Regions from separate parts of the Streptomyces sp. ATCC 21386 genome, predicted to be linked through region 2. Evidence: predicted binding sites of a transcription regulator. Region 2 holds the regulator's gene; the other holds the start of a gene.
What was found. Region 2 encodes HspR, which represses chaperone genes until heat shock. Its sites were predicted from a motif close to TTGAGNNNNNNNNNCTCAA; they were not measured.

Region 1 (3,404 bases), 1.3 Mb from region 2:
AGCGCGGCGTAGAGCCCGGGACGCGCGCCGGGGCTGCGTCCGCCCAGAGTCGGCGCGCCCTGTTCCCGCGCCCCTGGCGGTTGCTCCCCACCCCTGTCCGCACGCCCTTCACCTTCTTCTACGCCACCCTCCTCGCACTGACCTCGCTGGTCGCCGAGCACGTCGATCCCGACCTGGTGCGCGCCCTGCACCAGGGCTCCAGTACGGACGTGGCGCATCTGGTCCACTCCCCGGTGCCGGTCCTGGTCGCGAGCGCGCTGTGGGTCGCGGGCGGGGTCGGCTCCGTGTACGTCTTCGCCTTCGTGCTGGTACTGACCGCGCTGGAGCGCCGCATCGGCGGGTGGCGCACGGCCGGTGTCTTCCTGCTGGGCCATGTCCTCGCCACCCTCGTGACGGAGGTCCCCGTGGGTCTCGCCGTCCTGGTCGGGCATCTCCCCGACAGCTCCCTCCACCGCCTCGACTACGGCATCAGCTTCGGGGTGGCGGCGAGCGCGGGCGCGTTGGCGGGCCTGCTGCCGCCTTGGCTGCGGTGGCCGCTCCTGCTGGGCTTCGGCGGCATGCTCCTGGACGACCTGCTCGCGTTCGCGGACCCGATGACCAACTGGGGGCATCTGCTGTCCCTGGCGATCGGAGTGGCGATGCGGCCGGTCGTACGGGAGTGGCACCGCCCGTCAGGGTCGGCCGGTGAACCTCGCGCTCGTCAGCGGGGCCGTCACCGTCCAGCCCAGTGACGCGTAGAGGGCTCGGCCGTCCGGTGTGCCGGCCAGCACCCCCGTCTCCGCGCCCTGTTCGAGGGCGGCCTGTGTGAGGGTGTCCATGACGAGGCTGCCGAGGCCGCGACGGCGGTGGGCCGGTGACGTCTCAATCTGGTCGGCGACCGCTGTAGCTCCGGTCGGGACGATCTGACCGCGGGCCGCCAGGGAACCGTCCGGTGCCGCGACCATCACCCGGGTCACGCCGCCGCGCGACCAGGTCCGCAGCCGGTAGCCGTCGGGCAGGGAGGCCGCCGGGGTCTCGCGGGGCCTCAGGCGTACGGTCATCAGGAAGCCGGGGTCGGGGTCGATCCACCACCCCTCGTCGAGCCAGGGGGCCACCGTCGACGCGTCCGCGAAGACCTTGAGCCAGGTGCCGGCCCCGGTGACGGCGTCGGCGATCTCGCGGACGGTCTTCTCCTCCACCTCCTCGTTCGTCGCCGAGAGGACGTGGCGGGTGACGTGGTGGGCCAGGCCCATGTCGACGGTGAAGCCCCAGGGCTCGACCACCGGGGGCGCCGCTCCCCGGGACACGACCCACCCGTCGACCCATGCCCGCACTGTTCCGTCCACCGATACCCCCGTGTCTGCAGTCATGGGCGAGATTGTAATGGTCATGATCAGGAGCGGGCTATTACCTCGCGGGGGTGCGGGCGTAGGGGCGGGAAGCCGTGCATCTCCTTGATCTCCTTGAACGCCGCCGGGCCTCTTGCTTGGCTGACCGCATGACTGATCTCGGACCCGTCGCCTGGCCGCCCGTCCCGATCCGGACCGAGAGGCTCGTGCTCCGTGAGTCCGAGGGCCGGGACCGTGCGGTGTTCGTCGAGTTGCACGCCTCGCCGGAGGTGCACACCTATCTCGGCGGGCCCCGGCCGCGGGACGAACTGGAGCGCGAGTTGCCCGCAGTGCCCGAGCGGTGGCCGGGGAGTTTCGTCGTCGAGCTCGACGGGGCGATGATCGGGCAGATCCTGCTCAGGAGGGCGCCCGGGCGCCTTCGCCCGGCAGTCGAGGGGAAGGTCGATCTCGGCTACCTGTTCCTGCCGGGGGTGTGGGGATTCGGGTATGCCGCCGAAGCGTGCGCGGCGGCACTCGACTGGCTCGACGGCTTCCTTCCCGGCGAGCCGGTGGTGCTCGCCACGCAGACCGCCAATGCCGCCTCGATGCGCCTCGCGGCGAAGCTGGGGTTCACCGAGGTGGAGCGATTCCGGGCCTGGGACGCCGAGCAGTGGCTCGGGCAGCGCGGGGGTCGCCCGGCGTGAGGCGGCTCGTGATCGCCCACAGCGAACGGACGTCCGCTCGGGGAACATTCCTCGGCTCATCTGCATTGAGTCGGCATAGCTCAACTTGACTGCCGAGGGAGAGATCATGGCATCGACGTCCGCACCGCTCACCCTGCCCGTGCTGCCGCTCGACGAAGAGGTCGTGCTGCCGGGAATGGTGGTGCCGCTGGACCTCAACGACACCGACGTACGAGCCGCGGTGGAGGCCGCCCAGGCGGCCGCGCGGGCCGAACCGGGGAAGCCGAAGGTGCTGCTGGTGCCGCGTATCGACGGCGCCTACGCGAGCATCGGCGTGCTCGGGACCGTCGAGCAGGTCGGACGGCTCGCGGACGGCGACCCCGGGGCGCTCATCCGGGCAGTGCGCCGGGTGCGGATCGGGGCCGGGACCACCGGGCCCGGCGCCGCCCTGTGGGTCGAGGGGACGCGGATCGACGACGGCGTGCCGGAGCCGCTGCCCGGACAGGTCGCCGAACTCGTCAAGGAGTACAAGGCACTTGCCACCAGCTGGCTGCGCAAGCGCGGAGCCTGGCAGGTCGTGGACCGGGTGCAGGCCATCGACGACGTCTCCGCGCTCGCCGACAACTCCGGCTACTCGCCCTTCCTCACCCTCGAACAGAAGATCCAGCTCCTGGAGACCACCGACGCGGTCGCCCGGCTGAAGCTCGCCACCCAGCTGCTCCGCGACCACCTCGCCGAGCAGGACGTCGCCGAGACCATCGCCAAGGACGTCCAGGAGGGCGTCGACAAGCAGCAGCGCGAGTTCCTGCTGCGGCGTCAGCTCGAGGCCGTCCGCAAGGAACTGCGTGAACTGAACGGCGAGAAGGACGGTGAGGAGTCCGACGACTACCGGGCCCGCGTCGAGGCCGCCGACCTGCCGGAGGCGGTACGGGAGGCCGCGCTCAAGGAGGTCGACAAGCTGGAGCGGTCCAGCGATCAGTCGCCCGAGGGCGGGTGGATCCGGACCTGGCTCGACACCGTCCTGGAACTCCCTTGGAACGAGCGGACCGAGGACGCCTACGACATCCAGGGCGCCAAGAGCGTCCTCGACGCCGAGCACGCCGGGCTGGAGGACGTCAAGGAGCGCATCACCGAGTACCTCGCGGTGCGCAAGCGGCGGGCCGAGCGGGGCCTCGGTGTCGTCGGCGGGCGGCGCGGCGGTGCCGTGCTCGCGCTCGTCGGGCCGCCCGGCGTCGGCAAGACCAGCCTCGGCGAGTCCGTCGCGCACGCCATGGGGCGGAAGTTCGTCCGGGTCGCGCTCGGTGGTGTGCGCGACGAGGCCGAGATCCGCGGACACCGGCGCACGTACGTCGGCGCGCTCCCCGGCCGTATCGTCCGCGCCATCAAGGAGGCCGGGTCCATGAACCCGGTCGTC
Region 2 (3,404 bases):
CGGGTCCGCCAAGGTCAAGTTCGCCTACACGCCCCGCACCTCCGCCACCGTCGACACGGTCAAGCCGTTCGTCCCGACGGGGGCCGCGGTCGCGTACGACGAGGCCACCGGCAGGGCCAAGGTCACCTGGGCGAAGAACAAGGAGATGGACCTCGCCGGGTACAAGGTCTACCGGCGGCTCAAGGGCGCTTCGTTCGGCAGCACGCCGGTCGCGACGACCACCTCCACCTCGTACACCGACACCGGGCTGCCGAAGTCGGGCGCGGCGTACTACTACGAGGTCCGCGCCTACGACAAGGCGGGCAACACGTCGACGGGCACGGCCGATCAGCTGGTCACCACGGTGGACCGGATCCCGCCGACCGTCCGGGATCTGAAGGTCAGCGGTGAGTCCTCCCTCCACGGGGTGTCCCTCTGGTGGATGTCCGAAGGTGCCGAGACGAACCGGCTGCTGAGGGCCGCCTCGCCCGACGGACCGTTCGAGGAGGTCAAGGGCCCCTGGGGCAACTCGGCGACCGATGCCACCGCCCCGTACGGGGAGACCTCGTACTACAAGGTCGCGGTGTCGGACGCGGCGGGCAACACCGCGTACTCGTCGGTGGTGTCGATCGCCCGGCCGCTCGCGACGACGTACTTCTGGAAGACGGAGAACCGGCCGGAGGACGGCGGCGGCGTCGATCTGCGCTGGGACGTGTCGCCGTACGCGCCGACCGAGTTCCGCGTCCACCGCGAGGAGCGCCGCTTCGACGAGGCGACCGGGACCTTCGACGTCGTCGACTCCCGGGTGGTGCCCTGCGAACCGAAGCTCACCGACACCGCCTACGGCACCAAGTACACCTACACCTGCACCGACACCACGGTCGTGCCGAGCCCCGACGACGGGTTCTACGTGTACTGGGTGACGACCGTCGACGCGCTCGGCCGGGAGTCGGCCCCCTCGCAGACCATCTCCCACGGCTACGGCGACGGCACCGCCCCGCCGCTCGTCACCGGGTTCACGGCCACCGCCACCGAGTACGGCACGGTCCTGGACTGGGACGACAGCCCGGTCTCCGACCTCGCCGAGTACAACGTGTTCCGCCTCAGCACGGTGGACGACGGGACCGAGTACACGCATGTGGGCACGGTCGAGGCGGGCACCAGCCGGCTCGTCGACTCGGCGAACCTCCAGGACGGCGAGCACCACACGTACTTCGTGGACGCGGTGGACACCTCGGGCAACTCCACCTACACGTCGGCCGACAAGATGGTGTCCACGACCGTCACCGAGCTCGACCTGCGGCCCACCGTGGAGACCCCCGCGGACCGGCTGGTCGACGCGAGCGCCGGGAAGGCCGCCGGCGGGGCCGGCGTCGACCTCACCTGGAAGCTGTCAGGCGACTCCGACGGGACGGACATCACGGGCTACCGGGTGTACCGGTGGAACCCGGCCACCGCCGCCTACGAGCCCCTGACCGCCGACCCGGTCACCGGCACGTCGTACACCGACACCACGGCCGCCGCCGGCACCACCCACTTCTACTGGGTGACCGCCCTCCACACCGACGGCACCGAATCCGCCCCCGACGACGCCTGGGCGGCCCTGGCCCCCTGAGCACACCTACCAGGACACAGCAGGGGCCCGGAGGTTCAGCTGAACCTCCGGGCCCCTCTTCCTACTTGACGTACCGTCAGTCTGCCGACGGCTGCCGCCCCTTCGGCCGCCACACCACCAACGCGCTGCTCTGCTGCACTTCCTGGTACGGCACCAGATCGCGCCGGTACGACGCGTGGACCGCCGCCTCGCGCTGGCGCATGGCCGCGGCGGCGCCGTCGAGCGCGGCCTCCATCTCGGCCACCCGGGACTGGAGCGCGGCGACCTGGTTCTCCAGCTCGATGATGCGCTTGATGCCGGCCAGGTTGATGCCCTCGTCCTGCGACAACTGCTGGACGGTGCGCAGCAGTTCGATGTCACGGGCCGAGTAGCGACGGCCCCGCCCGGCGGTGCGGTCCGGGGAGACCAGGCCGAGACGGTCGTACTGGCGCAGGGTCTGCGGGTGCAGACCGGAGAGCTGGGCGGCCACCGAGATGACGTACACCGGTGTCTCTTCCGTCAGCTCATAAGGGTTCCTACGGCGGCCGTCCATCACATTCATGCTCCCTTCGCGGCCTGGAACAGCTCCGCTCGCGGGTCCTCGCCCGCGGTCGCCTCGCGATACGCCTCCAGCGCGTCACGAGCCTTCCCCGACAGGTCCTTCGGGACACTCACCTCGACCGTGATCAACAGGTCCCCGCGGGTGCCGTCCTTGCGGAAGGCGCCCTTGCCCCGGGCCCGCATCGTACGGCCGTTCGGGGTGCCCGGAGGCAGTTTCAGGGTGACCGGCGGACCGCCCAGGGTCGGGACCCGGACCTCTCCGCCGAGTGCCGCCTCGGGGTACGTCACCGGGACGGTCACCGTGAGGTTGTCGTCCTTGCGGCCGAACACCGGGTGCGGGTCGACGTGCACGACGACGTACAGGTCGCCCGCGGGGCCGCCCCGTTCACCGGGGGCGCCCTTGCCGCGCAGCCGGATCCGCTGGCCGTCGGAGACGCCCGCCGGGATCCGGACCTGCATGGTGCGGGAGGACTTGGCGCGGCCTGAGCCCTTGCAGATGTCGCAGGGGTGCTCGGCGATCAGGCCGCGGCCCTTGCAGTCCGGGCAGGGGTCGGTGAGCGAGAAACCGCCGCCCGAGCCCCGCGCGACCTGGCCGGTTCCGACGCACGTCGGGCACACCCGGGGGGTGCCGTTGGCATCGCCGGTGCCCGAACAGGCCTTGCAGGGCGACTGCGAGGACATGCGCAGCGGTACGGTCGCGCCCTCGATGGCCTCGGTGAAGCTCAGCGTGACCTCGGACTCGATGTCCTGGCCGCGCCGGGGCTGCACCCGGGTGGTGCCGGAGCTGCCCCGGTTGAACAGGCCGCCGAAGACGTCGCCGATGCCCCCGCCGAAGCCGCCCGCTCCCCCCGCCGCCCTGCGCGCCGCCTCCGAAGAGGTCGCCCAGGTCGAAGTTGAACGAGCCGCCGCCGGCGCCGGGTCCGGGGCGGAAGCCGCCGTTGCCGAAGAGGGTGCGGGCCTCGTCGTACTCCTTGCGCTTCTTGGGGTCACCGAGGATGTCGTTGGCCTCGGAGATCTCCTTGAAGCGCTCCTCGGCCTTGACGTTCCCCTTGTTGGCGTCCGGGTGGTACTCGCGGGCGAGCTTGCGGTACGCCTTCTTGATCTCGGCCTCGGTGGCGTCCTTGGGGACGCCGAGGACCTTGTAGTAGTCCTTCTCGATGAAGTCCTTGGTACTCATCCTCGACGTCCCTCCTTCCACTCACCCTGCATGCCGTGTCGGCCTGTGGCGTCAGCCCTCGTCCGGGCCACCGCTCTCCTTGTCGTCGGCCGC

Region 1: the regulator HspR is predicted to act here: its motif matches at 2,077-2,095, upstream of lon (endopeptidase La).

The regions. Positions count from the first base shown of each region.
Region 1 covers NZ_JAAVVL010000001.1:1,595,312-1,598,715, forward strand. The annotation lists gene GWK25_RS07040 (rhomboid-like protein) at 1-731, shown strand, start outside; gene GWK25_RS07045 (GNAT family N-acetyltransferase) at 672-1,349, opposite strand; gene GWK25_RS07050 (GNAT family N-acetyltransferase) at 1,478-2,011, shown strand; gene lon (endopeptidase La) at 2,118-3,404, shown strand, end outside.
Region 2 covers NZ_JAAVVL010000001.1:278,438-281,841, reverse strand. The annotation lists gene GWK25_RS01310 (PA14 domain-containing protein) at 1-1,594, shown strand, start outside; gene GWK25_RS01305 (heat shock protein transcriptional repressor HspR) at 1,671-2,126, opposite strand; partial or broken gene dnaJ (molecular chaperone DnaJ) at 2,132-3,311, opposite strand; gene grpE (nucleotide exchange factor GrpE) at 3,363-3,404, opposite strand, start outside.